2 regions of the Butyricicoccus sp. OF27-2pH9A genome follow, and region 1 is predicted to be linked to the other one. Evidence: predicted binding sites of a transcription regulator. Region 1 holds the regulator's gene; the other holds the start of a gene.
What was found. Region 1 encodes HrcA, which represses chaperone genes, less so after heat shock. Its sites were predicted from a motif close to TGTTAGCACTCNNNNNNNNNGAGTGCTAACA; they were not measured.
Positions count from the first base shown of each region.

Region 1 (15,633 bases):
TCCATAACGCGCAGATAGAGACGACCGTTTTTGATGTAGCCGTCCACGCGGTCCACCTTGCCGGAGAGTGAAACCGACACATCGCCGTCCTCGCACTGCACGGGCGGCAGGTCGCCGCTGCGCGAGAAGTCCAGCTCATAGTCAATCGGCGCAAAGTCGGATACGCGCAGTTCTTCGATCACGTTGTCGAGGATCTGCTCCACGGCGCGCACCAGTCGGCGGAACAGGTATTGGAAGCGCGCGGTTTTATTCTCCAGGCCGCCAAGCTCCTCCGCGACATACTGCCGTACCGCTTCACGGCAGGCTTTCCGCACGGTCGGCTGATCGGCATGGGCGGCGCCGCCCTCGCACTTTCCAAGGGTATCCAGCGCATGCTCGAGCACATAGTGGATGAACGTGCCGGTCGAGAGCGCATCAAACTTCGCCACGCGGCGCGGCTTGGCCTTCAAACCATACTGTATAAAGAATGCAAACCGGCAGGAATAGAACGTATCCACACGCGAAGCGGTCAGATTGAGGCTTTTTCCGTACAATCCGTCAATCGTGTGCGGACTGCTCAGCGGTCCTCTGCCGCGCCGCTGCGCCTGCGCGTTTTTGACTCGCTCATCATCCTTATAGTAGTCATAGGCAGCCCGCACGGCGGCTGTCCGGTCGCCCGAAAGATACGCACACGCAAGTTCGACCGCCGGTCGTTCCGCCTGCAGGCGGTCGCGCACGGTCTCCGTCCGGTGGGTGGAAAACGGCACATCCGGCAGCAGCTCCCGCACTGTGTTCACGAAGTAGGACGGCCGCGTTTCACCGCCGCCTGCGTCGATAGTGTGATACGTCAGCAGCAGCTCGTCTGTCGGGCACGCGAGTGCCCGATAGAGCGTTTCCTGCTCCATCAGCAGGCGTTCCTCGCCGTAGGCTTTGAGTTCCACGCCGAGCGCATCCATTTTGTCGCGGTCCATGTCACTCAGCAGCGAAGTCGAGGACGGGGTTTTCGGTATCAGGCCGTCGTTAACGCCCAGCAGGATGACATATTTCGCATTTTCCGTACACGCACGCTCGATGTTGCCGCAGGTCACGCGGTCGAGCGAAACCGGAATCGTACCCACATCATACTCGCCGAGCACCAGCCGGAACAGCTGCGCGAAACGGTCGAGCGTCAGCGGCATATCCCCGCACACCCACGCGAACTGCTCCATCGCAGAAACCAGGATTTCCCACAGCTGGCGGTACTCGTCGGCCAGCTGCAGACGGCCCGCCTGCTCGTGTCCAGCGGCGCGGTCGGTCATTCGCTGCGGCGCGTCTACCGCGAGAAGGAATGCATAGAGCGCACGCACGCAGTCACCTGCAGGCTGCTCACCTGCAAGTGCCTCGCGCAGTGCGGAGAACGGCGCGATTGCCCGTTTGCGGAGTGTGTTCAGTTCGGCAAGCTGCGTCTTCGCGTTCTCGTCGATGGGCAGACCATAGCCGTCCGGATGCTCGGTCCACTCGCGTTCCCATGCTCCGCCGCGGATGTTCCAGGTGAGCACATAATTCTCTAATTTGTCAATTTCGTCCCAATCCAAGCCCGCAAGTCCGGTCTTGAGACAGGAGAACAGATCTTCATATCGGAAGTGATTTCGCACCGCTTCCAGTGCATTCGTAACCAGCGCCATCGGCGGACGAGACAGCAGATCCGGCTTTTCCGCGAGGAACACCGGAATGTCGTACCGCGCCATCGCCATTGCGAGAAACGCGCTGTACGGCTCGATATCGCGTGCCGCAACCACAAAATCGCGGCAGCGCGCGCCTTCGTCCCGCACCTTGCGCCGAATGTAAGCCGCTGCGTGCTCACACTCGTCAAACGGTGAAGCCGCCTCGTACAAACGAACGCCGTCCGCACTCTCCTGTGGGGTGCGCACCGGCAGCAGGCTTTCGCGCTCGAGCGCAGCCAGTCCCGCCGGTCGGGCCACCTTGCTTTCGCCCAGTTCGATGCGCTCGACCGTCTGGTTATGATGCTTTGCCATTCGGGTTAATTTCTGCACTGTTTTACAGCCGGTAAGGAAAATCTCCGGGTAATCCGTATCGCAGGTTACCGCCGCAGAGAGCGGCACACCCGCTGCCAGCATGGCATCAACCACTGCACTTTCCTGCACGGTAAAGCCGAGAAATCCATCCAGATAGACCGCTGCGCCGTCCAGCGTGTGACTTTCTGCCAGACGGTCGCGCAGATGTGTCAGACGGTCTCTCGGGTCGGGCAGGGACTCCTCGCACAAACGCTCATAAGCTGTTAAAATCTGTGCAAGATCGGACAATTTTTCTGCAAGTACCGCGTCCTCACTCTCCTCGGCAGCCGCAAACAGCGTCTCCGGCGCGATGGCGCACGTTTTACATTCATCGATGAGCCGCAGCGCCTCCTGCAGCAGCTCCGGCTTGTCTGCCAAACCCTTCCACGCACTCAGCCCGCCCTGCACACGGCGTGCCGCCTCCTGCAAGGTCAAAAGCTGACCTGCCGGCGTCAGCATCTGCTGTGCCAGTCCGCCGACTTCAGAGAACACACGGTCAGCCAATCGTGAGAACGTCAGCACCTCGGCCGTGCGTGCGCCGTGGTTGTGCGTGGCTGCGGCAAGCCGCCGCTCCATCAGGTGCGAGTTCAGCTCGGGCACGAGCAGAATCTGCCGTCCCTCTCCCTTTTCACTCAGCGCCGCGATCTCCCGCAGGATGGCCGTTGTCTTGCCGCTCCCCGCTCGTCCGGTCCAGATCCGCATGGCACACTCTCCTTTCATTTCATAGCTATTTGATTATAGCACAACCGGAGCAAATTGAAAATTGGTAATGGAAAACGGAAAATTATCAATAACAACCGTATGGTCATTTTATATTTTTTGTGCGTTATCAGCGTATTTTCCAGTCTTTTTCGAACTTTTACGGCGTTTTGTTTGCATTCACATATTCTGTAAAATTATTTTTTCAAAAAACTCTTGCATTTTTCCCCGCTTGGGACTATACTTTCCTCAGGCGGAACAATAAAGGCTCTGCCCCGCAAAACCAAATATTTGATTCTTCAGGGCAGGGTGCAATTCCCTACCGGCGGTACAGCCCGCGAGCGGATGCCATTCGGCGGAAGCATGATTCGGTGAAATTCCGAGGCCGACAGTATAGTCTGGATAAAAGAAGAATGCGCGGAAAGATTTTCCGTTGTTTGCTGTTCTGAAATGCCGATTCGGTGTTTCAGACTTTTTATTTTCACAATGCTTTTTTCAGCGTCCCGAAGATTCTGTCTTTGGGACGTTTTTTTTGGCTGTCGCCAAACTATCGTGAAATTTTCTACAGAATTATTATATCAGGTGATTCTATGCAGGAGCAAAAACAGGAATATATGCGTCAGGCGTTGGCGCTGGCCCAGCGCGGAGCCGGTCACGTCAATCCGAATCCGATGGTCGGCTGCGTCATCGTCAAGGACGGAAAAATCATCGGTGAAGGCTGGCACGAGCACATCGGTGGCCTGCATGCCGAGCGCAACGCGTTCGCGCACTGCACCGAGGACTGCACAGGCGCAGACCTGTACGTCACGCTCGAGCCGTGCTGCCACTGGGGACGCACGCCGCCGTGCACAGACGCAGTCATCGAGCACAAGATCGGCCGCGTGTTCGTCGGCTGCCTCGACCCGAACCCGCTGGTAGCCGGCAAAGGCGCACAGATCCTGCGCGACGCAGGCATTGAAGTCGAGACCGGCGTGTGCGAGGACGAATGCCGCCGCGTGAATGAAGTTTTCTTTCACTACATCACGCACAAGACGCCGTTTGTGACGCTCAAGTACGCGATGACGCTGGACGGCAAAATTGCCGCACACACCGGCGACAGCCGCTGGGTTACCGGCGAGACCGCCCGCCGTCATGTGCACGAAACGCGCAACCGGCTGCCCGCCATCATGGTCGGCATCGGCACCGTGCTTGAGGACGATCCGCTGCTCACCTGCCGCATTGACGGCGGGCGCGATCCGATCCGCATAATCTGCGACAGCCGTGCACGCACGCCGATCGACAGCAGAATCGTACAGACGGCGAACAAAATCCCGACCTATATCGCGGCCGTCGGTCGAAATGAGCGCACTGCTGAACTGGAACGGCACGGTGTACACATTCTCGAATGCAAAACGAAAGACGAGCGTGTAGACCTTGCCGACCTGATGCGCCAGCTCGGCGCACTCGGCATCGACGGCATATTGCTTGAAGGCGGCTCGGCACTTGCGTTCTCCGCGCTGCAGGCCGGTGTGGTGCACCGCGTGCAGGCGTACATCGCCCCGAAAATCATCGGCGGTGCAGACGCAAAAAGTCCGGTCGGAGGTCTGGGATTTGACAAGATGGTGCAGGCGCTTCCGCTGAAGGACGTGACCTGCACGCCGATGGGCGAAGATTTCCTGCTTGAAGGGAGATTGTAATGTTTACTGGACTTATCGAAGAAATCGGTACGGTGCGGCGCATCGAGCGCGGCGCAAGGGGCGCTCGGCTGACGATTGCGGCGGATACCGTGCTCGAAAATACCAAAATCGGTGACAGCATTGCCACGAACGGCGTATGCCTGACCGTGGTCGCGCTGACGGACGACAGCTTCAGCGCCGACGTGATGGCGGAGAGCCTGCGGCGTTCCGCGCTCGGCAGTCTGCAGAGCGGCTCGCCGGTCAATCTGGAGCGCGCGATGCCTGCCGACGGACGGTTCGGCGGTCATATCGTATCCGGCCACATCGACGGCACCGGCTCGGTTCTCTCGCAGCGGCGCGAGGACAACGCCGTGTGGGTGACGATCAAAACACCGGCTCCCCTGCTCCGGTACATCGTCGAAAAAGGCTCGATCGCCATTGATGGCGTCAGCCTTACCGTGGCGGCTGTGACGGACACCGACTTTTCGGTCTCCATCATCCCGCACACCGGCGCACAGACCATTCTGCTCGGCAAAAAGCCGGGCGAGCCGGTCAACCTCGAATGCGATGTGATCGGCAAATACGTTGAAAAAATGCTGACACCACACAAATCCAGCGGTATTACGATGGATTTTCTTGCACAACACGGATTTTAACGGAGGTTTTCTTTTATGGAATATCAGTTCAATACAGTTGAAGAAGCGCTCGAAGAGCTTCGCGCCGGACACCTCATCCTCACCATCGACGACCCGGACCGCGAGAACGAAGGCGACCTCATCTGCGCGGCACAGTTTGCCACGACCGAGAACGTCAACTTCATGGCGACCCATGCCAAGGGCCTGATCTGCACGCCGATGAGTGAGCAGGTTGCACTCCGTCTCGGTCTCGAGCAGATGGTAAAGGTCAACACCGACAACCACCACACCGCATTCACGGTTTCCATCGACCATGTGGACACCACGACCGGCATTTCCGCTGAGGAACGCGGCTTTACCTGCCGCAAATGCGCGGATATCCACACCAAGCCGGAGGAACTCCGCCGTCCGGGACACGTTTTCCCGCTTGTTGCACGCCGCGGCGGTGTGCTGACCCGCAACGGCCACACCGAGGCGACTGTCGATCTGTGCCGTCTGGCCGGACTCGAGCAGTGCGGTCTGTGCTGTGAGATCATGCGCGATGACGGCACGATGATGCGCACGCCCGAGCTGATGGAGAAGGCCAAGGAATGGGGTCTCAAGATCATCACCATCAAGGACCTGCAGGACTACTGCCGCCGTCATGATAAGCACGTTGTCCGTGAAGCCTGTGCGAAAATGCCCACCCGTTTCGGTGAGTTCCGCATCTACGGCTACGTCAACGACCTGACCGGCGAGCACCATGTTGCGCTCGTCAAGGGCGAGATCGGCGATGGCAAGAACCTGCTCTGCCGCGTACACTCCGAGTGTCTGACCGGCGATGTGTTCGGTTCCCGCCGGTGCGACTGCGGTCAGCAGCTTGCGGCAGCCATGCAGCAGATCGACAAGGAGGGCCGCGGCGTGCTGCTCTATATGCGCCAGGAAGGCCGCGGCATCGGTCTGATCAACAAGCTGAAGGCGTATGAGCTGCAGGAAAAGGGCTTCGATACCGTCGAGGCAAACGTAAAGCTCGGCTTTGCGCCCGACCTGCGTGAATACTGGATCGGCGCTCAGATTCTGCAGGACCTCGGCGCAAAGGAGCTGCGCCTGCTGACCAATAATCCGGAGAAGATTTACGGTCTGGACGGCTTCGGCGTAGAGATCGCCGAGCGCGTGCCGATTGAGATTGCACCGCAGAAGGACGACGCATTCTACCTCAGAACCAAGAAGATTAAGATGGGACACCTCTTTAGTGAAACATTGTAATCAATCTATCCCGCAGGGCGGGATGACCTCACCTCGCCCTGCAATATATCTGTTCACCATATTGAAAGGAAGATTTTAAGATGAAGGTACTCGAAGGCAAGTTAGTAGCAACCAAGGGCAAGTTTGCAATCGTTGGTGCACGTTTCAACGAATTTATCGTTTCCAAGCTGATCTCCGGCGCGGAGGACACGCTGGTACGTCACGGTGTGGACACAGATGACATCACGCTCGTATGGGTTCCGGGTGCATTTGAGATTCCGCTGGCGGCGCAGAAGCTGGCGCAGAGCGGCAAGTATGATGCAGTTATATGCCTCGGCGCGGTTATCCGCGGCTCGACCAGCCACTACGACCTCGTGTGCAACGAGGCTGCCAAGGGCATTGCACAGGTCAACCTGCAGACCGGTGTGCCGGTGACCTTCGGCGTGGTTACCACCGAGAACATCGAGCAGGCCATCGAGCGCGCAGGCACCAAGGCCGGCAACAAGGGCGCCGATGCAGCGATTGCCGCTCTCGAGCTGGCAAACCTGCTGCCGCAGCTCTAAAATTGTGCAGAAAAATGCTCTCTGATGATTCAGAGAGCATTTTTATTTACCATCCTCAATTCTCCATTTTCCTCCTGCAGACGAAAAACCACCCGAGAAAATCCCGGGTGGTTTTCTTTATTCTACCGAGCTTTCTCCGCCCATGAGCGCGGTCAGCTTCTCAATCCGCTCCAACGGGAACGGTGGGAACGCCACCGGCTTCATGGCGATGGACATCAGCTTCATCGGGTTATCATCCGCCGCTGCGCGGTTAGAGTGCAGTACACCGCGCCTGCGGGCACGACCGGACGGCCGCACACCCTGCAGGTGAAGCTGTCGTCGCAGGCATGCGTTTTGTAATAACCCTTTTGATATTGCTTGCGTTTATTCTCCCGATTCATGGGAATTCCTCCTGAAAAGTCGATATTTTCGTCCTTTGGGGAGGTGGTTTACGGATTCCTGTACAGCCGACCTCCCGGTCAGCGCACAAGCTCCAGTTTACCGAATTTGTTCAAAAAGCAATGTTCCTTTAATTATTTATCCTTGAGTGCGTCCTTTACCTTATCCCAGAAGCTCTTGCGCTTTACCTGATTCTCGTCTGTGGACGTTTCCTCGAACTCGCGCAGCAGCTTTTTCTGCTTTTCGGACAGGTTCTTCGGCACCTCGATGTTTACCCGGACATACTGGTCGCCGCGACCGCGGCCGTTGACATTCTGAATGCCCTTGCCGCGCATGCGGAACGTCGTGCCGGTCTGCGTGCCTTCCGGAATCTTGTACTCGATGCGGCCGTCGATGGTCGGCACCTGCAGCGTATCGCCGAGTGCGGCCTGTGCGAACGAAATCGGAATATCGACATGTACATCCGAGCCGTTGCGGGTAAAGATCGGATGCGGACGGATGGCAACCGTTACGAACAGATCGCCTGCGGGACCGCCGTTCACGCCTGCATTGCCCTGACCGCGCTGCTGGATGGACTGACCATCGTCGATACCTGCCGGAATGTTGACCTTGAACTTGCGGGTCTTGCGGACACGGCCCTGACCGCCGCACTTCGGACACGGCTTCTTGATGATCTTGCCGGTGCCGCGGCAGTTCGGGCAGGCACCCTGCGTCTGGAACATGCCGAGCGGCGTGCGCTGGGTCTGCGTAACAACGCCGGTGCCGCGGCAGTTCGGACAGGTCTCCGCCGTGGTGCCCTTTGCGGCACCTGTGCCGCCGCAGTCATCACAGGATTCGATGCGCTCGACCGTGATCTCCTTCTCACAGCCGAATGCGGCTTCCTCGAAGGACAGGATCACCGTCTGACGGATGGATTCGCCGCGCTGCGGTGCATTGCGGCGCGAAGACCGTCCGCCGCCAAAGCCGCCGCCGAAGAACGAACCGAACAGGTCGCCCAGATCGCCCATGTCAAAGCCGCCGCCGTAGCCGCCCGCACCGGCGCCGCCGCCGTAGCTCGGGTCAACGCCGGCAAAGCCGAACTGGTCGTACTTGGCGCGCTTCTCCTTGTCAGAAAGCACCTCATACGCCTCATTCACTTCCTTGAACTTATCCGCAGCCTCCGGATTATCCTTGTTGAGGTCCGGGTGGTACTTGCGCGCCAGCTTGCGGTATGCCTTTTTCAGCTCATCATCACTTGCGCCCTTCTGTACGCCGAGCACTTCATAATAATCTCTTTTATCAGCCATAAAAAATCATCCTATACACAGGGATAGGCGCACCAAAGTGCGCCTCTCCATTAGAGTGGAGTGTGGAGAGTGAAGAGTGAGGAGTTTTTCTCTCCACTCTTCACTCTTCTATCTTCACTCTTGCTTATTACTTATTGTCGTCGTCCTTAACCTCGGTGAAGTCAGCGTCTACAAAGTCGCCCTGCTGACCGCCCTGTGCGCCTGCACCCTGAGCGCCGCCCATGTTCGGGTCGCCCTGCGGTGCCTGCTGCTGATAGATCTTGCCGGCCAGATCGGAGAACTTCTTGGACAGGCCCTCGGTTGCAGCCTTGATCATATCGGTATCGGTGCCCTTGAGCGCTTCCTTAACCTTTTCGATCTCAGCCTGAACGCCTGCCTTCTCATCTGCGGACAGCTTGTCGCCCAGATCGGTCAGTGCCTTCTCGGACTGGAATACCAGCTGCTCAGCGTTGTTGCGAACCTCAACTGCTTCCTTGTTCTTCTTATCCTGCTCAGCGTACTGCTCAGCCTCGTGCATTGCCTTGTCGATCTCGTCCTGAGACAGATTGGTGGATGCAGTGATAGTGATCTTCTGCTCCTTGCCGGTGCCGAGGTCCTTAGCGGATACGTTTACGATGCCGTTTGCGTCGATATCGAAGGTAACCTCGATCTGAGGAATGCCGCGCGGTGCCGGAGCGATGCCGTCGAGGGTGAAACGGCCGAGGGTCTTGTTACCTGCAGCCATCTCGCGCTCGCCCTGCAGAACGTGAATCTCAACGGACGGCTGGTTGTCAGCTGCGGTGGAGAAGATCTGGCTCTTCTTGGTCGGGATGGTGGTGTTGCGGTCGATCAGCTTGGTGCATACGCCGCCGAGGGTCTCAATACCGAGGGACAGCGGAGTTACGTCGAGCAGCAGCACGTCCTTGACCTCGCCGCCGAGAACGCCGCCCTGAATGGATGCGCCGATTGCTACGCACTCGTCCGGGTTGATGCCCTTGAAGCCTTCCTTGCCGGTGATACCCTTAACAGCCTCCTGTACAGCCGGGATACGGGTGGAACCGCCAACCAGCAGGACCTTGGACAGATCGGAAGCGGACAGACCAGCGTCGCTCATAGCCTGACGAACCGGACCCATGGTGCGCTCAACGAGGTCTGCGGTCAGCTCATTGAACTTTGCACGGGTCAGGGTCAGCTCGAGGTGCTTCGGACCGGTAGCGTCAGCCGTGATGTACGGCTGGTTGATGGAGGTCTGGCTCATGCCGGACAGCTCGATCTTCGCCTTCTCAGCAGCTTCCTTCAGGCGCTGCATAGCCATACGGTCGTTCGACAGGTCAATGCCGTTGGACTTCTTGAACTCGTCAACCATCCAGTCGATGATGCGCTGGTCGAAGTCATCACCGCCGAGGTGGGTATCACCTGCGGTGGACAGAACCTCCAGAACGCCCTCGCCGATGTCCAGAACGGATACATCGAACGTACCGCCGCCGAGGTCGTATACCATGATCTTCTGCTCGGATTCCTTATCTACGCCGTAAGCCAGTGCAGCAGCGGTCGGCTCGTTGATGATACGCAGAACTTCCAGACCTGCGATCTTGCCAGCATCCTTGGTAGCCTGACGCTGCGAGTCGGAGAAGTAAGCCGGAACGGTGATAACCGCCTGATTTACCGGCTGGCCGAGGTATGCTTCTGCGTCAGCCTTCAGCTTCTGCAGGATCATAGCGGAAATCTCCTGCGGGGAGTACGGCTTGCCGTCGATGTTTACGCGGTAGTCGGTGCCCATGTGGCGCTTGATGGAAATAATGGTGCGGTCTGCGTTGGTTACAGCCTGGCGCTTAGCGACCTGACCGATCATACGCTCGCCGTCCTTAGAAAATGCAACAACAGACGGAGTGGTGCGCGCACCCTCAGCGTTAGGGATGACTACGGCTTCGCCGCCCTCCATAACAGATACACAAGAGTTCGTCGTACCAAGGTCAATACCAATGATCTTACCCATAATAAATACACTCCTTAAATGATAGGATTTTGTTTACTTTAATTAGTAGTTAGTAATCAGTTTGCAACCTTCACCATCGCATGGCGAATAACCTTATCGCCAATCTGGAAGCCCTGCTGGAAGGTTTCTGCGATGACATTCTCACCGAGTTTTTCATCCTCAACGTGCATAACCGCGTTGTGGAAGTTCGGATCGAATGCGGTGCCTGCAGCAGCGTCAATGACGGTGACGTTAATGCCCTTGAGGCTTTCGGTCAGCTGCGTCATGGTCAGCTCGACACCCTTTTTATATTCGGTGTCGGCGGTCTCTGCCTTGAGCGCCCGCTCGAGGTTATCGTAGGTCGGCAGCAGTGCGGTTACGGCGCGGCTGACGGCATCGGTGTACGCCTGCTCGCGCTCACGCTGGCTGCGCTTGCGGAAATTATCGTATTCCGCCGCCATGCGGAGATAACGATCGTTCAGGTCGTTATACTTGGCTTCCCAGTCCGTCGCGGGCTTTGCTTCAGCCTTGGCGGTCTCCTCTGTAGGAGCCTCGGTCTTTACCTGCTCCTGCTCTTCCGCCTCCGGCTTTGTCTTTTTGCTCATGTCGTTTTGTGCCTCCGTTTACAGGAAATCAGTGATTTCCGTCTTTTTCATCTAAAAATGTCTCGGCGATCAGTTTGTTCAGCCCTTTTGCGAAGCGGCTGAGCTGTGCGGACAGCTTGGCGTAATCCATGCGGGTCGGGCCCACGATGCCGATCGCGCCCTGACCGATCTTGCCGATATCGTATTTTGCGTAGATCGCCGAGGTTTCACTCAGCGGGTTTTCGCCGTTTTCCGGTCCGATGAAGAACTGGATGCCGTCGATCTTGCGGGTGGCCGGCAGCAGGTGCTTGCGGTCGTCCTCCATGTAATCGAGCAGCGTCTGCGCCTTTTTCGTATCGCGGTACTCCGGAAAACGCAGCAGCTTGCTGGCACCGTCGAGGTAAACCTTCTGGTCGCTCAGCTCGGTGATCAGCTCTGCGATGTACTCGGCTACCGGAGCGAGCAGCGCGGTCAATCCCGCGGCGCGGCGCACAATGTCGAATCGCTCGGCGGTGATGCTCGAGAGCGGCAGTCCGGTCAGCGTCTGGTTGAGCACATAGGTGAGCAGCTCGGCCTCATCCTTGGAGACCTCAGCCACCGTGCGGACCATTTTGTTCTTGACCGTGCCCGAATCCGTAACTACTACGATTACGAAATTCATCTTATCGACTGCGATGATCTCAAACTGCCGGATGGCGATCTGCGTCATGGCCGGTGTGATAGCAACCGACGCGTAATTCGTCAGACTGGTGAGCAGCTTGCCGGCCTCCTGAATGAGGTGGTCAAGCTCCCGTACCTTGGTAAGCACGCTGTTCTGCAGTGCGTTTCCGTCCTCCGCATTGTCGGCCGGACGCTCCATCAGTTCATCCACATACAGTCGATAGCCCTGCGGTGAGGGGATTCGTCCCGCAGAGGTGTGCGGCTTTTCGAGATAGCCCATGTCCTCCAGCTCACTCATCTCATTGCGGATGGTGGCGGACGAGAACGGCAGCTCGTGTCCCTCGGTCAATGCCTTGGAGCCGACCGGCTCAGCCGTGCGGATGTAATCGCCGATAATGGCTTTGAGTATTTGCTTTTTACGTTCCGAAAGCTCCACCGAAGCAGACTCCTTTCTTTCGGTTGTTAGCACTCCATCTCCCTGAGTGCTAAACTTAATTTACCACCACATACGGGCAAAGTCAAGTGCTGTTTGTGAACAATTTATGAAATGATCATCGGAATTTTATCACACCCGCCTGCCGAGTGCTGAAATGCCAGTTTTCACCGTATAAAAAACGCTCTGATTTGGTCGTTTTTCCTTGCGTTCGCGTCCACGCAGTGATAGAATTAGTATGAGAGAGAGACAGGCAATCGTTCGATTGCCGTAGAGAGAAAATCCGCTCTATAAAAAGGAGAAAAAACATGAAGGAAATCAAAGTTGGCATCGTCGGTTTGGGCCGTCTCGGTTCGGTACACGCGCAGAATCTCGCGTTCAAGATTCCCGGCTGCAAGCTGGTCGCTGCCTGCTCGCTCGAGCAGAAGGAGCTGGACTGGGCGAAGGACTACCTCAAGGTAGAGTACACCACCACGGACTACAAGAAAATGGTTGACGAGGCAGACATCGAAGCTGTCGTTATCGTCTCCTCCTCTCCGGAGCACTGCTGGATGATCGAGTACGCGCTCGACGCAGGCAAGCACGTTTTCACCGACAAGCCGCTCGGCTGCTCGCTTGAGGAGTGCAAGCGCGCTGAGGCTGCTGTTGAACGTCACCCGGACAAGATCTTCTTCCTTGGCTTTATGCGCCGCTACGATCCGTCCTATGCGGATGCAAAGGCACAGATCAACGCAGGCCGCATCGGCAAGCCGTATCTGGTAAAGGCTACCGGCCTTGACCCGGAAGCTCTGGTCGAGAGCTGCATCAAGTTCTCCAAGACCTCGGGCGGCATCTTCATCGACGCGGCTTCGCACGACATTGACCTGATGCGCTGGTTCCTCGGCGGTGAGGTTACCGAGGTTTACGCCGCAGGCACCAACTTTAAGCACCCCGAGTTTGCCGAGAACGGTGACACCGAGACCGGCATGGCAATGCTCAAGTTTGACAATGGCACGGTCGCTTTCCTGCACGTTGGCCGTACTGCGCCGCACGGTTACCACACCGAGACCGAAATCGTCGGCACCGAAGCGCATATCCGCGTAGCCGGTGTACCGTGGAAGGACCGTGTAATGGTTTACGATCAGTACGGTGCCCGTCAGGAGATCGTCGAGAACTTCCCGCAGCGTTTCGCAGAGGCGTACCTGCTCGAAATGGTGGACTTCATCGACTGCATCCAGAAGGACCGCAAGCCCGAGCTGACCGTTTACGACGGCACCAAGGCAACCCTCGTTACCTACGCGATTACGGATTCGTTCCACTCCGGTAAGCCGGTTCAGGTACAGTATTAATATATTGTAAAATCGCACAAAAGCAGAGCCGAAAGGCTCTGCTTTTTCTTGCATATTTTCATCTTCTCTGCTATTATAATGGCAAGGAGGTAGAGATTATGAACAACAACATTCCCATTGCCCGCTGGCTTTCCATGTTCTGGCTGTGCAGCGCCGTTTCACTGGTGCTTGGACAACTCGGCGGCTCCGTCACTTTGAACGGTACAAACGGTGCAGTGCTCACCGTTACCGGCATTCTCGGTATATTCTGCACCCTCGTGCAGTTTTATCCGTTTTACCGGTTCAGCCGCGTGTCCGAGCGCCTGCAGCGTGCGTTCACAGCCACTGTGCTCAGCGTGGCGGCAACCGTTGTCGGCCTGCTGGCCATGACGCTCGTTCCGAGCGACACGCCGCCGTATACACCCAGCACGTTTTATCTGCTGTTCAGCCTGATCGCACTTGCCGGTGTGATCGCATCCTATGTCTCGCAGTTCTGGCTGTACACCGGACTGGACGATGTCTGTACAGAGCGCGGCTACGACTTTCCGCCCAAGCGTATTCGCTGGTGCTTTTATCTTTCCCTTATCAACATTTTGCTGCGCATGCTGCCAACTTCCATTCCGATTTTTCTCTCGCAGATTGCCAGCCTTGTGCTGCTTGCCCTGTTTATCCGTGCCGCATATCAAGCGGAAAAGCTGACCGTATAACCCAATATAAAAGAAAAAGGACCGTCCAAACGGTCCTTTTTCTTTTATATGAGAGATTATTTGTAGAGAGCAGGTTTATCCATCATCTCGATCGGCAGGAACTGATTCGTGCCGCGGGAACGGTTGAGCGTGTCTGCTGCGACGCAGGCAGCATAGCCGTCCCATGCGGACGGGCCATCCGGCTCACCCTTCTCCGCAAGGGTCTTGACCCAATGGGTCAGCTCAATGTCATAGGCTTCAATAAAGCGGTCCTTCCAGTCGGTCAGGATCGGGAACGAACGGGTTGCGTTCGAGCGCTTGACAACCGCATACGGATCAGGCAGGTTGACTGTGCCCTTCTCGCAGACGACCTGACACTGGATGTCGTAACCGTAAGCGTCCGCAACCTGAACCTCTACGTCAATGCGAGCACCGGACTGGGTTTCCAGCAGCACGATCTGCGGGTTGTCGTAACCCTTGGTAGAGCACGCGGACTGGCGCACCTTGAGCACCTGACCGCTCTTATACTCATCGCCGAGCAGCCAGCGGCATATGTCCAGCTCATGGATTGCAACGTTGGAAACGCCCATCTCGGTCTGGAAGCCGTCCGGCTGAGACACGTTGCGGTGGCACGCGTGAATCATCAGCGGCGCACCCAGCTCACCGGAGTCAATGATGCGCTTCATCTCGGCGTAGCCGCGGTCATAGTGGCGCATAAAGCCGACCTGTACCAAACGCTTGCCGTGTGCGGTCTCGGCCGCGATGATTTTCTCGCAGTCGGCGGCACTCTGTGCCAGCGGCTTCTCGCAGAACACCTGCTTGCCCGCTTTAAGAGCCTCGAGCACATAGCCTGCGTGGCTCGGGTCGGACGAGGTGATAACGACCGCCTGCACCTCCGGTGCTGCGATCAGCTCCTCGCCGGTCTTGTATGCCTTCATGCCTTCATACTGCGCTGCAATCTTAATCGCAGCTTCTTCAAAATAGTCTGCACAGGCAACAACCTGACAGCCCGGAACAATGTCCGTCAGGCGTCGAATGTGATCGCGGCCAATTGCGCCGCAGCCAATAACACCAATATTCAGCATGCTGATCCTCTCCTTTTAACAGCAAGAATAATCACTTAAAATCTCGTTAATACTCGCGGATTCCCGCGTTTTTTCACACTTTTTTCTTCATTACATACATTGTACCGCAATCCCGCCGTCACGGTCAACCATCCTACCAAAACATTGGTAGCCTGCCTAAAAAAGCACCGCAAATTTATGGCAAAATGAAGGCTCAAAAGCAGATGACAGTGCATTTTTGATTGTGCACTGTGCGTAGTTATACTTGACGTCAGCGCTGCTCTCCCCTATACTTTGAAGTAGAAAAGGAGAATGTGTCAATGGCAGTTACCATACAAAAAATCGCAGAGCTGTCCGGTGTGTCGCGCGGCACGGTGGACCGTGTGCTGCACGGACGCCCCAACGTCAATCCAATGATACGCGAAAAAGTTGTCCGTGCCGCAGAAAAACTCGGCTATCAGCCTCCAGTGCC
Region 1 covers NZ_JAQEXK010000001.1:350,369-366,001, forward strand. The annotation lists gene PG722_RS01600 (PD-(D/E)XK nuclease family protein) at 1-2,735, opposite strand, end outside; FMN riboswitch at 3,024-3,150, shown strand; gene ribD (bifunctional diaminohydroxyphosphoribosylaminopyrimidine deaminase/5-amino-6-(5-phosphoribosylamino)uracil reductase RibD) at 3,323-4,408, shown strand; gene PG722_RS01610 (riboflavin synthase) at 4,408-5,043, shown strand; gene PG722_RS01615 (bifunctional 3,4-dihydroxy-2-butanone-4-phosphate synthase/GTP cyclohydrolase II) at 5,059-6,267, shown strand; gene ribH (6,7-dimethyl-8-ribityllumazine synthase) at 6,348-6,809, shown strand; gene PG722_RS14135 (hypothetical protein) at 7,031-7,189, opposite strand; gene dnaJ (molecular chaperone DnaJ) at 7,322-8,473, opposite strand; gene dnaK (molecular chaperone DnaK) at 8,601-10,448, opposite strand; gene grpE (nucleotide exchange factor GrpE) at 10,505-11,032, opposite strand; gene hrcA (heat-inducible transcriptional repressor HrcA) at 11,061-12,107, opposite strand; gene PG722_RS01650 (Gfo/Idh/MocA family protein) at 12,413-13,432, shown strand; gene PG722_RS01655 (hypothetical protein) at 13,531-14,118, shown strand; gene PG722_RS01660 (Gfo/Idh/MocA family protein) at 14,175-15,182, opposite strand; gene PG722_RS01665 (LacI family DNA-binding transcriptional regulator) at 15,482-15,633, shown strand, end outside.

Region 2 (15,633 bases), on a different contig from region 1:
ACGCTTGCGGACAGCTTGTCCTCCGGCAGAGATAACGCCAGTACGACCGATACCGGCAGCAGGGAGTACAGAATATGCCGGAATTGCGGCAGCAATACTGCTGTCGGTGCGGAAAAGTTCGCGGGCGTAAGCTGCGTGAGTGTCAGCACACCGGAGAGCAGGAGTACCGCACCGGTAAGCCACGCGATCGGCAGTGCCCACATGGCACAGCGGTTGAGTCCCATTGAAGCCGTGAGCAGGATGCAGACTGTCAGCAGCACAACTGTGCTGCCGCATGAGCGTCCGGTGAACACGGTCTTCTGCAGGAAAATGCTCATGCGGGCGATGGATGCCAGCAGCGGAAACAGCGAGGTCAGGGCGAGCGCCCATTGTGCAGGAGCCGAATGCCGAACCCGGTCGGACAGCCTTGCCGCTCCGATACCGGCCAGTGCACAGACCGTACACGCGAGTGCAGCGGCGTACACGCTCTGCCCGTCGGCGGGAAGATACAGTAATTCACTCATCGGCAGCAGGGCAAACAGCGCCGTACACCACCGCGGAAACAGCCGCTCACGCATAGGTGCCACCGCCAATCTCACCGTCTAAAAAGCAGTTCAGCCGTTCGTTTTTGAACACTGCTGTACCTGCCGGTGCTGTCTGTCCGAACGCATCCATGCGCAAGGCCGGAAGAATGGCTGTGCCGTCTGCGTGCAGTACATCGGTAACGCGGTACAGCGGCATATCCGGCAGAATACCGTCCTGCGCGGAGCGGTCAAGCAGCTCGCTGAGCGCGTACACCTCGTTGTCGTTCTCCAGCAGCTCGGCGGCAGGGCCGTCCCGCACGACGGCTGCCCGCAGGCTGAGCCGCACATCGTTTTCGCGGCAAAGATAGTCTGCCAGAGGAAGAATGCTCTCGGAAACTGCTTCCTCACTTAAAAGCAGCACCTGTGCATGACTTAAATACAGATCTCCCGGCAGGATACTGCGCAGATTGTGCAGCGCGTCCGTCACATCGGTTCCGGTAGCGGACAGGTAAGCCGGAGCGGCGGTGTCATCCGGCGAGTCCTGCCGCACAACCTCGGCGGTCAGGCAGTATACACCGTTTTTGCAGTCGAGCGCAAGCGCGGATACCGGCGAAACCTCTCTCGCACAGCCGCACAGCAACAGCAGCAGCGGCAGGAATCTGAGCAGCTTCACGGGCGTTCCTCCTTCGACGGGCGTTTGACGGCAAAGCGGTCGCAGCGCATGAAAAACCATGGATAGCGAAGCCAGGTGTCCTCGTGCTCGGCGGAGATGCGCGGCACCAGATTGAGCAGGTACGGTACCGAGCACGAGTGCATGCGGCACAGTGCTGCGAGTGTTAATCCGAGTGCAAGACCAACGCCGTACAGTCCCCAGGAGGCTGCAGCAGCGAGCAGCACGAAGCGAAGCCACAGGGCAGCAGTCTGCAGCTTGGGCACCATCAGACCGGTGACACCCGCGATAGCGACTACGATAACGGTCGGTGCGGCGGCAAATCGCGCGGAAACTGCCGCGTCACCGAGCACCAGACCGCCGACAATGCTCATCGTCTGTCCCATGGCACCGGGCGTTCGCGCTCCGGCTTCCTTGAGTGCCTCGAGCACGAACAGCATGAGCAAAATCTCCCAACCGATGGGAAGGGGAACGCCGCGCTGTGCGGCGGAGACAGCGAACAGCAGCCGCGCGGGCACTAATTCTCGGTGATAGAGCATGAGTGCGGCGTACATGGCGGGAAACGTGATCGTGAATACAAATCCGATGACACGCAGGATGCGCGAAAGATTTGCCTGCAGAAAGCTGATATAGTAATCGTCGTTGGACTGAAAGCACTCCTGAAACAGAAACGGCGCTGTGAGCGCTACCGGACTGCCGTCCACGACAATGACGCACCGACCCTCCAGCATACGGGAAGCGGCAACGTCCGGCCGTTCGGTCGTGCCGAGCGTCGGAAACGGCGACCAGCGGTGGTCGCGGATGCGCTCGGCAAGATAGTTGGAGTCGAGCACGCTGTCGATATCGAGCGCGGTCAGACGTGTTTCCAGACGCTCAACCAGACTGTTTTCACACAGTCCGGCAATATAGCACAGGCACACATTGGTGTTCGTGCGGCTGCCGACGCGCATAAACCGGAATTTTAGCCGAGGGTCGTTCACGCGGCGGCGGATGAGCGCCAGATTGGGCATAAAGCACTCGGTGAAGCCCTCCCGCGGGCCGGAAAGGACGCGCTCGTTTTCCGGTTCGGCGGTGCTGCGCTTGTCGAAGCCCTTGGTGTTGACGAGCACCGGACGTGCATCGCCGTCGGTCAGTACAATGGCGTCGCCGTAGAGAAAGGCGGCAAATACCTTGTTCATATCGGTTTCCACGCGGCATTCGTCGGCCTGGAGCACAGCGGCGGCGAGTATATCGGCGGAAAGCCGTGGCTGCTCACAGCGCAGGATCGGCCGCACAAGGCTCTGGTTGATGGCAAGGGAATTTACCATGCCGTCAAAGAAAAACAGCGCACAGCGCAGTCCGTTTTGACCGATGGCACGCCGGATGATAAGTGTATCGTCGTTCCGGAACAGCTCCTGCATCATGCGGATGTTCCGTTCCAGATCGGCGGTAAATGTGATCGTTTCCATAGTTTCACCCCGAAAATAAGGATGTACAGAAAACGATAGTTTATGCAGGCTAATTGAGAATGGAGAATTGAGAATGAAGGATTGCGATATCGCGCGTAGCGCGATTAGTAAATACCGTCTTGCGGCGAACTCCTTCATTTTCCATTCTCCGTGTTCCATTTTCAATTCAGCAGTTCGTCAGACAAGACCTCACCGAATAGCCGAATCCCTTTGAGCGCTTCCGTCATCGTATTGCCCGACGAACCTACCTCCACCAGAAACGCGCTGTGCGTTGCATGCTGATTAAAACGCTGGGTCCGCAGATTAAGCGGACGCATGAGTGTCGGATAGGTGCGGTTGAGCCGGTACTGCAGCGATGCTGCACGATTCAGGTTCTCCTGCCAGTCCGGGTGATACAGGCCGCCGTCATCTGTGCCGACCACGAGCATCAGCTGTGCGGTTTCCTCACCGTTAATCGTGCATGAGGTCTTGTAGGCGCGGCCGTCATCGGTCAGGATCGAGTCGCGGTGCACGTCAATGACGGTTGTGATGGATGGATATTCTGCCAGCGTGTCCTCAACCACGGCAAGCGAGCGGTCATACGCACCGGTGTACACGGGCGAATCGAAAATTTCGCGGATATGTACGGCCTCAATGCCGTTGCCCTCGAGCACCTTCAGCAGCTCGTCACCGACGCGCACTACATTATAATTGGTATCGGTCGTGCGCTCGGTCTCGGTCGGTGTATACGGAAAAGCGGCATCCGGCGTGTAGCTTTCGCTGCCGTGTGTGTGATAGATAAGCACCTGCGGCCCATCTCCATCAGCGGAAAAATGCTCGTCTGCGGCCAGACAGTCTGCCGCATCCACGTCATACGAGGTCTCGTTGTTGATGGAGACCGTGGCGGCCTTGTCAGCGGCCGACAGCACCGGATTGTCGTTCTCGGTGTCGGACGAGGGCACATAGGTGCTCTCCGCAAGCGGATTCTCCGCCTGCTCATCCCGCGCTGCGGCAGCCGTGCGCGGCGTGTACACCTCGGCGGTATCATCCGGCGAAACGCCGAATTCGAGCGCCATTGCGCGGGTGACAAAGCCGCTGTTGTGCGCCAGACCGGTCAGTGCCTTTTGCGCGATCGGCTCGCCGCCTGCCCGGGAAAAAATCAGCAGCGACAGTGCCAGACAGAGGGTGATGACGGCAGGCAGGCGGATGCCGCCTCTCGATCGGAATTTCTGATGTTTACGCCGCTTCATTGCGCCATCCTCCTTGCTGTTTCATGCTATCTATCATACGCCGTACAGCGTGCGAGTATGCCCGAAACCTGTCACGAGAGGTACAGGTCGATATCGGCAACACTGAGATGCGGATGCAGCGCCATGTTGACTGCGTATCCGATCATGCGGGAGATGTCAGCGACCTCGCGGTCAATGTCGCGCGTGGTGATCATCACCGGCTGAGAGAGGTCGTCCAACGCTTCACAATCCGGCTGCCCGAGCTGGCTGCTGATCTCATGTGCGAGCGTTGCACCGTCCACCACGGTCGGCACGCCAACGGCGATAACCGGCACGCCGAGTGTTTCCTTGTTGAGCGCCGCACGGGCGTTTCCCACGCCGGCACCCGGCGTAATGCCGGTATCGGCCAGCTGAACCGTACGCAGCAGCCGCGACAGCCGACCGGCGGCAAGCGCATCCACGGCGATGACAGCGGCAGGGCGCACGCGGTCGAGCACACCGCAGATGACCTCGCCGGTCTCGACGCCGGTCTGTCCGAGCACACCCGGAGCCAGTGCGGAAACGGGCCGCCAGTCCGCGAAAATAGCGGGTGACTGCGCGACCAGATGCCGCGTGGCAATGACATGATCGGCGGTCTGCGGACCGATGGCATCGGGGGTTATCATACGGTTGCCCAGTCCGGCAATGAGCACCGGACCGTCATTCGGACGCGGCAGTAGCTCGCGCAGCAGCGTGCTGAGCGCCTTGCAGGCACGCGGAAACGCATCCTCCTCGCGGCGGATGAGTGCATCCAGCTCAAGCGTGAGATAGCGCCCCTGCGGCTTGCCGATCTCGCGGGCGGCATCCTCTGAGAGAATGCGTACCTCGTGTACGGCGAAGCCCTCAAGCGTGCGGTCGGACTGCCGGACATGCGGCAGGGCAGCGGCTGACTTATGGTTTTCAATCGCCTCAACGGCCAGATCGGTGCGGAAAGCCATGCACAATCCCTCCTTATAAGGATAGTTTTTTCGAGGAAAAAGTTTTTATGCAGAAAATGAAAAAAGCACTTGCTTTTTTTGTGAGAAGATGATAGAATAATATCACTGTTGAATAGAAAACGAAGGAGGTGTTTTCAGAATGCCCAATATTAAGTCTGCAAAGAAGCGCGTTAAGGTTAACTCCGTAAAGGCGCTGAACAACCAGATGGCTAAGAGCGAGCTCAAGACCACTCTGAAGAAGTTTGATGCTGCGATTGCTGGCGGCGATAAGGCTGAAGCAACTGCTGCTTACACGACCGCTGTCAAGGCTGTCGATCAGGCGGCTGCCAAGCACCTCCTGCACAAGAACAATGCGTCCAACAAGAAGAGCAAGATGACTACCAAGCTCAACGGCATGGCGTAAGTTCTGGTATAGAACATCGAAACCGCAAGTTAAACTTGCGGTTTTTCTTTTTGCATCATTTAGATATTTATCGAAATGTGTTGACAAACGCAGAAACTGTGGTATACTGAGAACAATTAGATGGCCATCTAATTAACAGGATAGCGAGAAGGATGGTGAACGGAATGGACATTACCATTCTGATTTGCGCGATTGCGCTGATTTTAGCGGCAATACTGGTAATCTGGCAGGCAAAAGCGCTTGCAAGGTGCGATTTAATTTGTAAATCCTGCGGCACGAAGCAGAATCTGCCGTGGAAGCGGCTGGTTTTCCGCACGCATGTGGGAAATGACTGGCAGCTGTATTGTCCGGTCTGCGGACGCAAAACGTGGTTTACCGCACGAAAGAGGGGACAGTAATGGGGTTTCAGCAGAGCTTTAAGGCGCTCAGCGATCCGGTGCGGCGCGAAATTCTGTCGCTGCTGCGGCGCGGACCGATGGCGGCAGGCGATATTGCAGCGCACTTCGAGGTGTCGGGCGCAACCATTTCGCATCACCTGTCCGTCCTGCGGGATGCGGGTCTGGTACTGGATGACAAGCAGGGCAAGTACATTTATTATGAGTTGAATATGTCGGTCGTGGATGAGATTCTCGAATGGATCAGCGCCTTGAAAGGAGATGGCAGAAATGAAAAAAATCAGTAGACTGCAGGTGACGGCGTGGGTGCTGTCGCTGCTGCCGGCGGCAATGACAGCGGCGTTTTACAGCAGGCTGCCCGCGAAAATTCCCATGCAGTGGGATCTTGTCGGTCATGTGAGTTACGAAACCAGATGGCGTTTGTGGATCGTGGCGGGAATGGCACCGCTGTTTGCGGTTCTGTTTTACTTTCTGCCGAAGTTTGACCCGAAACGCAAGAACTACGACAAATTTTCCGATGCCTATGTTGGGTTTCAGATCATGATCGACCTGTTCCTGACCGCAATGTGCGGCATCTGCATTGCGGAAGCACTGCGTCCGGGTACGGTCGATGTGCCGACAGTCGTATGTCTGCTCGTCAGCCTGCTGGTGATGTGCCTCGGCAACATTATGCCGAAGTTTCGCATGAACTGGTACTGCGGACTCAAAACACCGTGGACGCTGTCGAGCGAAACTGTCTGGACGAAAACGCATCGTGTGGCAGGCCGCATGCTGTTTGCGGCGGGTATTATCGGTGCGGCAGGCTCGTTCGTTCCGAACGAAATTGCAAAGTTTGTGCTGGTGCTTGCGCCAATGGCGGTGGCAACGATTATCCCGACTGTGCTGAGCTGGCGATGGTACCGCGCAGAACAGCAGTGATAGACGAAAAATGGACTTTGAAAGCGCGGTTTGCTGGAAAACCGCGCTTTTCTTGTATAAAAAGGTTAAAATTACAGAATGGTTACAACAAATTTAGTCATATTTTAACTTGTCAAGTGGGGAACGGTGTGCTATAATTTTGAAGCAAGTTTACATAGGTGGGGAATACACCCTATCTATCATAACCACTGAGCAAGGAGAATATTATGAAAAGAACGCGAAAGCTGGTGACCGTTGTGGTGCTGGCGGTTGCGGTGGTCGTAAGCGCGATCACGGCAGCCTATGCACTGAGCGCGAACACCACGGAGACGTATGCGTATCTTCCTGAACACTCGGTTTACTTTTATGATACAGCAGGAGAGTACGCGTGGGCTTCCAGCGAGGTTGATACGCTTGCCGTTGCAGGCGTGATCAAGGGCGGCGGAACCCATCTGTTTTATCCGGGCAACGCCATTACCCGAGCGGACTTCATCGTTATGCTCGACCGTGCCTATGGCATGAGTAAAGCGCTCGACAACGGTCAGGTCAATTCGAACGGCTCATTTGTCGATGTGCCGAGCAGCGCCTATTACAGCAAGGCGGTTATCGCGGCGAAAGCCTTCGGCATAGCGGCGGGCACCGCGACCGGTGAGTTTCAGCCGCAGCAGAGCATGACTCGTCAGGACGCAATGGTGTTTCTCAAACGCACGATTGACCGCACGGCGCTCAAACTGGGCACCGGTTCGGTGAGCAGCTTCTCGGATGCGAGCAGGATTTCCAATTACGCGAAGCCTTCGGTCAGTGCACTGGTCGGTGCTAAGGTGATCGGCGGCTCGAAAGGAAAAATCAATCCGCTTTCCAAGGTAACGCGTGCGGAGATGGCGGTGATGCTCTATCGGGCAACGCATTTGACCGTGCAGAGCAGCTGCGCTGTGTATCAGAGCCGCGGCGATCTGGTCAACCTGTGTATCGGCACGCAGAATTACTGCGATGTTGTGATCGAGAACTATGATCCTTCGGTGACGTATACCGGTCTGATGGAGTATACGGATTTCCGACGAGTCGGCGGCGTTAGCTATGTTTCGCTGAGCGGCAAACGCGCGATCGACCGCACGGCAACGTACACGAACGGCGTGTTCACCTTCGCAGACGGTGAGGGTACAGTGAGCATTCCGGCGGCTGCCGATTGCGTAGCTATCGATGTCAGCCAGCCGTACCATCAGCTGAATGCGCCGACAAGCACCGGCAGTACCTACCGGCATTGCTATCCCTCCATCGAGGACGGCACGGTTACTGCAATTTATTATTCCAGGATATAACGAAACCACCCTGCTTTCGCAGGGTGGTTTGAGGCTGTCGAAAAACTCCGTTTTTCGAGCAGCCTCTCGATTGAAACCACGCTTTCAATCGAATCTTGACGAAAAGCCGCGCCCTACGGGCACATTTTTTCGTCCCTTGTATAATTCCCGAGGTACACGCCCCCGGGAATTATGAATTTGCTGTGCAAATTCTATTTTATGCGTGCTGCCGCACGAAAGGTAAAAACGATAGATTGACTTTATCGACAGACTGAAACCACCCTGCTTTCGCAGGGTGGTTTTTCGTTGTTAAATCCGTGGGCGGAAACTGGAGAAACGTTACGTTCATTTTCCATAAAAAAGACACCTCCGCTATGCAGAGGTGTCTTTTTTATACATTTGGAGATGAATGGATTTTTGGAGAGAATTGCAGGATTTGAGAATTAAAATTACTCAGAAACCAGCGGGGTGGACAGGTAACGGTCACCGGTATCAGGCAGCAGAGCTACGATAACCTTGCCGGCGTTCTCCGGACGCTTGGACAGCTCAACAGCAGCCCACAGAGCAGCACCGGAGGAAATACCCACGAACAGACCCTCGCTGTGAGCGAACTGGCGAGAGGTTTCAAATGCATCCTCGTTTGCTACACGAATAACTTCGTCGTAAACCTTGGTATCGAGTACATCCGGAACGAAGCCGGCGCCGATACCCTGGATCTTATGCGGGCCGCCCTTGCCGGTGGACAGTACCGGGGAGGTATCCGGCTCAACAGCTACTACCTTGACATTCGGGTCCTGATCCTTCAGGTACTTGCCGGTGCCGGTTACGGTGCCGCCGGTGCCTACGCCTGCAACGAAGATGTCAACCTTGTGACCGGACTGCTCCCAGATCTCGGGGCCGGTGGTTGCGTAGTGTGCAGCCGGGTTTGCTGGGTTTACGAACTGACCGGGGATGAAGCTGTTCGGGGTCTCCTTAGCCAGCTCGTTTGCCTTTGCAATCGCACCGGACATGCCCTTCGTGCCTTCGGTCAGAACCAGCTCAGCGCCGTATGCCTTCAGCATGTTGCGGCGTTCAACGCTCATGGTTTCCGGCATGGTGAGGATGATGCGGTAGCCGCGAGAGGCTGCAACTGCTGCCAGACCGATACCGGTGTTGCCGGAGGTCGGCTCGATAATGGTTGCGCCCGGCTTGAGTGCACCGGACTTCTCAGCCTCGTTGATCATAGCGTTTGCGATACGATCCTTAACGGAACCGGCCGGATTAAAGTACTCCAGCTTTGCGAGAACCTGCGCGTTAGCGCCAGCCTTAGCTGCAAACTTTTCAGCCGCATACAGCGGGGTGTTGCCGATCAGGTCGGAGAAGCTCTTTTTAATATCAGACATGGGATAAACCGCCTTTCAAAATTAAGAAAAATTAGAATGTGATGTTAATAAGGAATGATGGGAAAACTCAGTCGATGCAACATCGACACATTCGCCGGATCATCATTGAGATCACTCTCCTTAATTCACTTTAATCATATGTGTTTTGTATGAATTAAATATACAACCGAAACTCCTGTTTGTCAATAGGAATTTTGAAAAAAGTCAAAAAAACTTCCGCACCCGGAAAATGGTGCGGAAGCTCACGATTTAATGATTGAGATCCCAGTCGATGGGGTCGATGCCGTGCGCTTCGAGAAACGCATTGCATTTGGAGAAGTGCTTGCAGCCGAAAAAGCCATTGTACGCCGACAGAGGAGAGGGATGCACGCTTTCGAGCACAAGGTGCTGCGGTGCGGTGATGAGTTTCTTTTTGCTGCGGGCATTGCCGCCCCAGAGCAGAAAGACGATCGGCTGCTCATGCTCATTCAGCTTTTCAATTATATGGTCGGTGAAGGTCGTCCAGCCGAGGTTTTTGTGGCTGTTCGCCTGCCCGCGGCGTACGGTCAGAGTCGTGTTCAGCATGAGCACACCGCGCTCCGCCCACTTGGTGAGCGTGCCGTCCTTGGGAGGCACAATGCCAAGATCACTCTGCAGCTCCTTGAAGATGTTCTGCAGGCTCGGAGGCGGCTGAACACCTGGCTGAACCGAAAAGCAAAGTCCGTGCGCCTGTCCAGGACCGTGATATGGGTCCTGCCCGAGGATGACGGCCTTGACCTTGGAATACGGCGTGTACCGCAGAGCGTTAAAGATGTTCTCTGCCGCCGGATAGATGGTCTGCTCGGCGTATTCCTTTTTCAGCCAGTAGCGAATGCGCTTGTAATAATCCTGCTCAAACTCACCGGCAAGGATCTCGTCCCAATCGTTGCCAAGATGTACCATGCTATCACTCCAAAATTGTTTTCTTACCTTTAGTATAGCATAGGAAAGGGGGTGTGTCAAAATTGAGAATGGATAGGGAGCGTCCTATCGCGCAGACAGTTCGTCCTATCCGGGCTGCACTGGTCGCAGACACAGGTTTTCCGGTGTGCCCGAACTGCGAAGGTGGTTCGCCATTTCCGGGCGAGGATTCCGCCGCTGCGGCGGTGAGGAACGTGCGGCGTCCGCCGCGGGGACAAAAAGGAAGGGACACCCATGGTTTCCCTTCCTCTTTGAACTCCTACCTTTCCTTTGTTTGATAGTACGGCGGTAATGGTAGAGAGGAGACCGCTCCGAAAAGGAGTACGGCAGTCGGGTTACCGTTCCGTAGGGGCGCGCATTGCGCGTCCATTCCTCTACCTATTCGCAGTGCCAGATACCGTACTGCTACACAGGCGGCTTACTCCACGCAGGCGCGGCATACCCGTGCCGCGCAAATTTTTTGCTTGTGCAGATTATCCAAATCCTACGGATATAGGCGATATGCACCCGTAATCGTGTTGCGCGGCACTGTTGTGCCGCGCCTGCGTAGACCCAAATTGGATGTAGCAGTACGGTATCCGACACTACGAATAGGCGGATACAACGCGGAACGAAAAATCCTCTGCCGTACTCTTTTTTTCGCAGCGGTCTCCTCTCTACCGTTACCGCCGTGCCCTCTAAGGGAAAAGGGGAGATTCACAAGAGGGTGGAAAACCGCAGGTTGTCTACCCTCTTGTGCGCCTGCCGTGCGCAGCGGCACTCCACGCCGTGGTTCACGGAAAAATTCTCCGCCCGAATAGGGTGAACCGCCTGCATGGTTCGGGCATATCCAATTCTCAATTTCGATTTTGAACAAACCATGAATTTTACAAACCCTACTTGATTTTTTTGCGCAATAGGCTTATTATATCAATGTTGGCACTCGACGATTGAGAGTGCTAATACCAAACAACAAACACAGAGGTGTATGTAATCATGGCAACCAAGCAGTTTAAGGCAGAATCCAAGCGCCTGCTCGATTTGATGATCAACTCTATTTATACGCACAAGGAGATTTTCCTGCGTGAGCTGATCTCCAACGCATCCGACGCAACGGATAAGCTCTACTATAATGCAATGAAGGAAGGCAAGACCGGTATCACTCGCGACAGCCTGCCGATTGAGCTGACGCTCGACAAGGCAAACCGCCGCTTTATCATCGAGGACCACGGCTGCGGCATGACTGCCGAGGAAATGGAGAACAACCTCGGTACGATCGCGCATTCCGGTTCGCTGGCGTTCAAGAACGAAAATGAAAAGCAAGACGACATCGACATCATCGGCCAGTTCGGCGTTGGCTTCTATGCGGCCTTTATGGTTGCAAAGCATGTTGAGGTCGTATCTCGTGCGGCAGGCAGCGACGAGGCCAACCGTTGGGAGTCCGACGGTGCGGACGGCTACACGGTTGCACCGTGCGAAAAGGCAGAAAACGGTACGAAGATCGTACTGACCATCAAGGATAATACGGAGAACGAGAATTACGATGAATTCCTCGAGCCGTACCGCATTCAGGGTCTGGTAAAGAAGTATTCCGATTACATTCGCTACCCGATCAAGATGGATATGACGCGCTCCCGCATGAAGGAGAAGCCGGCGGATGCAGGTGACGACTACAAGCCGGAGTGGGAGGAGTACACCGAGAATGAGACCCTCAATTCCATGGTTCCGATCTGGAAGAAGTCCAAGAAGGAGCTGAAGGACGAGGATTACAACAGCTTCTATACGCAGAAGTTCTACGATTATCAGCCGCCGCTGTGCCACATCCATTCCAGTGTGGAAGGCGTGGTAACGTACACGGCAATGCTGTTCATCCCGTCTCACGCGCCGATGGACTACTACACCAAGGACTATGAGAAGGGTCTGCAGCTGTACTCCAACGGCGTACTCATCATGGACAAATGCGCGGATCTGCTGCCTGATCATTTCAGCTTTGTACACGGCATGGTCGATACGGCAGATCTGTCGCTCAACATCTCCCGTGAGATGCTGCAGCACGACCGCCATTTGAAGGCCATTGCGCAGAGCCTTGAGAAGAAGATCAAGAGCGAGCTGCTCAAGATGCAGAAGGATAAGCGCGAGGATTATGAGAAGTTCTGGGCAGCGTTCGGCCGTCAGATCAAGTACGGTGCTTATGTTGAGTACGGCGCGCACAAGGAGCTGCTGCAGGATCTGCTGATGTACCATTCCTCCACGGAGGACAAGCTGGTATCGCTCGCGGAGTACGCTTCCCGCATGAAGGAAGACCAGAAGTATATCTACTATGCTTGCGGCGAGACCATCGACAAGATCAAGCTGCTGCCGGTAATGGAAACCCTGTCGGATAAGGGTTATGAAGTGCTGTGCATGGATGACAGCATTGATGAGTTCTGCGTCAAGATGCTTGCTAAGTACAACGATAAGGAATTCAAGTCTATCGCGGATGCAGACCTCGGTCTGGACAGCGAGGACGAGAAGGAAGAGATCAAAAAGCTGAGTGAGGACAACAAGGATGTCCTCGAAGCACTCGGCAAGGCGCTCGAGGGCAAGGTTAAGAAGGTCGAGCTGACCAGCCGCCTCAAGAGCCATCCGTGCTGCCTGCGTGCCGAAGGCCCGGTAACGCTCGAGATGGAGAAGGTGCTCAACCAGCAGGCTGCTGTCAACGGCGGTCAGAGCGTACACGCCGAGCGTGTTCTGGAGCTGAATGCCGAGCACCCGATCTTTAAGAAGCTGTGTGCGCTGCAGGCGGAAGGCTCGGATAAGGTAAGCACCTATGCGGATATCCTGTATACGCAGGCGCTGCTCATCGAGGGTATGCCGGTGGATGATCCGGTGGCTTATGCAAATGCTGTTTGCAATTTGCTCTCCTGAGATATATAATAATATAGTTAGTATATAGATAGTTATATACTTGGGATAAAAGAGTGAATGATTGATGGATTGAGAATAGCGATGCGGCGCGGCTGCGTCGATACTACATTTTATTTATGAACAAAACCGGAAGGTGATGAAACATGAAGAGAATGCTGTGGATACTCAATCCGCATGCGGGACGCGGTGCAATGAGCGGAAAGATCATCGACTGTGTGACCGCATTTCAGCAGGCAGGATATGATGTGACGATTTATATCACGCAGGGTGCGCAGGATGCAACGCGTGTTGCACGGGAGCGTGCGGGCGAGTTCGATCGCATTGTGTGTGCAGGCGGTGACGGTACGCTGAACGAGGTGATTACCGGTCTTATGCAGGCGGAGACCCGTCCGGTTCTCGGTTATGTGCCTGCCGGTACAACAAACGACTTCGCGTTTAGTCTGGGCATTTCCAAGGTGCCCGCTGAGGCGGCGGTTATTGCGGCAGGCGATACGCTGCAGGCGCTGGACATCGGCCGCTTCAACGATCGCTATTTTAACTATGTTGCGGCGTTCGGCGCGTTTACCGAGGTCTCTTACGAGACACCGCAGCAGACCAAGAACATTTTCGGGCGTGCTGCGTATATCATCGAGGGCATTAAGGCGCTGACCAACATCAAAACCTACCACATCCGCGTGAACAGCGCGGAAACGCAGATAGAGGACGATTTCATCTACGGTATGGTGACAAACACGGTGTCGGTCGGCGGCTTCAAGACCATCCGGCCGGATGGCGTGGCGCTGGATGACGGACTGTACGAGGTGCTGCTCATTTACCCGGTTGAAAATCCGATGGAGCTGCAGTGGCTGGCGAATGACCTGTTGACGCATAATGTCGAATCGAACCGCTTCGCGTACTTTCGCACGTCAAAAATCAGTTTTTCGTCCGATGACGAGGTGACGTGGACGCTGGACGGCGAGTTCGGCGGTGCATTGCACAATGTGCAGATTACCAACTGCAGCCGTGCGATCACATTTGCCACCGGCAAGGAGCCGGAAGGCAAAGAATCATAAGAAAAGTCCTGCAGAATGCTGGCTTAACCGTGATAAGGAACGAATGCAGCCGTATTACGGATAGCCGGCGGATTCAGGTGTGCAAGGACAACAAACGTAAAGACAACCGCCCATTTCCGAAAGGAAGGGGCGGTTGATTTTTGCTGTTTATCAAAAGTAAACTGATTCAATTTCATGGACGAGGTGGCAATCTCCGTATCGGCAGAGCCCGGGATCATAGAAAAAACGGCGTGACTTTCACGGTCACACCGTTCTTTGCGACACAATAATTACTTGTCACGGTTCAGTGTCAGCTCTGCGGGATTTTTATACGTTGGGTGCAAGCAGGATGGGCTGAAGCTGTCTGCCGTTCATGGCCGCGTCAATGGCGGCGGGAATCAGCGTCATGTCTGCGACAAGCGAGCGCGGCTTGTTGTGCGGTGCATCCTGCCGCAGCGGTACGAAATAGTAATGCCGGCGATTCAGCAGCGTGCCGAGATTTGCGGCGCTGCCGGACAGACCGTCGTTGGTGGAGACCGCCAGCACGACCGGACGTTCTCCGCGCAGATGGCTTTTGACCGCCATGGTCGCGGGCGTGTCCGTCAGACCGTGCGCCAGTCTGGCAAGTGTATTGCCCGTGCACGGCGCAACGATCAGTATATCAAATATCGCCTTCGGCCCAATCGGCTCGGCGGAAACAATGCTGTCGATAGGGGAGACGCCGGTGAGTGCGGTCAGCTCCTGACGCCAGTGCGCGGCTATGCCAAAGCGGGTGTCTAGTGTGCCGGCGCTGTCGGACAGAATCGGCGTAACGGAATCGCCGCGCTCGATGAGTGCTTGTATAACCGGTATGACCTTGGCAAAGGTACAGAACGAACCGGTCAGTACAAAGCCGATGCGGAGTTTGCTCATAAGATACCCTCCTCGTGCAGAATGGTGTCCACGGTATCGAATACCGCGCGTGCAGCGCTGAGCGGTGCTACCTTGCCCGGCAGAGACAGCGCGTGCAGCACGCGGCAGCCATCCGGAAGCAGGGTATCGGCGGCAACACCGCCCGGCAGAGATGCAAGATCAATGATGAAGCAGGGCGGTTTCATGTCGGACAGTACTTCGGTTGTCAGGATCGGGGCGGGTACAGTGTTGAAAATCAGGTCAAAACCGGCAAGGTGACCGGCGAGCCTGCGTGTATCCAGTGCGTGCAGTCCTGCGGCGGCGATGCGTGCAAAATCACGCGTACAGCGTGCGGAGACCGTAACCTGTGCATCGAGAGCATACAGCTTGCGTGCAAGAAGCATGCCGATCCGTCCGGCACCGATCACCAGACAGCGTGCATTTTGCAGCGTGAACGCAGTCTGCTCCATCGCAAGCTGAAGTGCTCCCTCGCAGGTAGGGAAGGCGTTAGCGGTTTGGCGCATAAGCGGGTTTGCCTTCGCATAGACTGCAAGCGAAGGAGGGATAGCCATGAAATTGACCGAACAGGAGCAGGCTGCTGTTTCGCGCGGCATGATCGAGGGCCTGCTCCGCGCTTTGCACGCGGAAGGCGCGCTGCCGCCCGAGCGTCTGGAGCTGGTGCTCGAGCTGCTGTGCGCAGGCCGC
Region 2 covers NZ_JAQEXK010000003.1:102,090-117,722, reverse strand. The annotation lists gene PG722_RS04485 (hypothetical protein) at 1-557, opposite strand, end outside; gene PG722_RS04480 (Ger(x)C family spore germination protein) at 550-1,176, opposite strand; gene PG722_RS04475 (spore germination protein) at 1,173-2,621, opposite strand; gene spoIIP (stage II sporulation protein P) at 2,783-3,850, opposite strand; gene gpr (GPR endopeptidase) at 3,922-4,806, opposite strand; gene rpsT (30S ribosomal protein S20) at 4,946-5,209, shown strand; gene PG722_RS04455 (hypothetical protein) at 5,374-5,607, shown strand; gene PG722_RS04450 (autorepressor SdpR family transcription factor) at 5,607-5,891, shown strand; gene PG722_RS04445 (SdpI family protein) at 5,875-6,522, shown strand; gene PG722_RS04440 (S-layer homology domain-containing protein) at 6,729-7,820, shown strand; gene cysK (cysteine synthase A) at 8,249-9,181, opposite strand; gene ung (uracil-DNA glycosylase) at 9,431-10,102, opposite strand; gene htpG (molecular chaperone HtpG) at 11,096-13,006, shown strand; gene PG722_RS04420 (diacylglycerol/lipid kinase family protein) at 13,150-14,058, shown strand; gene PG722_RS04415 (hypothetical protein) at 14,082-14,276, opposite strand; gene PG722_RS04410 (dipicolinate synthase subunit B) at 14,365-14,949, opposite strand; gene PG722_RS04405 (NAD(P)-dependent oxidoreductase) at 14,946-15,500, opposite strand; gene PG722_RS04400 (hypothetical protein) at 15,499-15,633, shown strand, end outside.
Region 2: htpG (molecular chaperone HtpG) is a predicted target of HrcA. The motif match lies at 11,034-11,064, and genes of this name have one in related genera.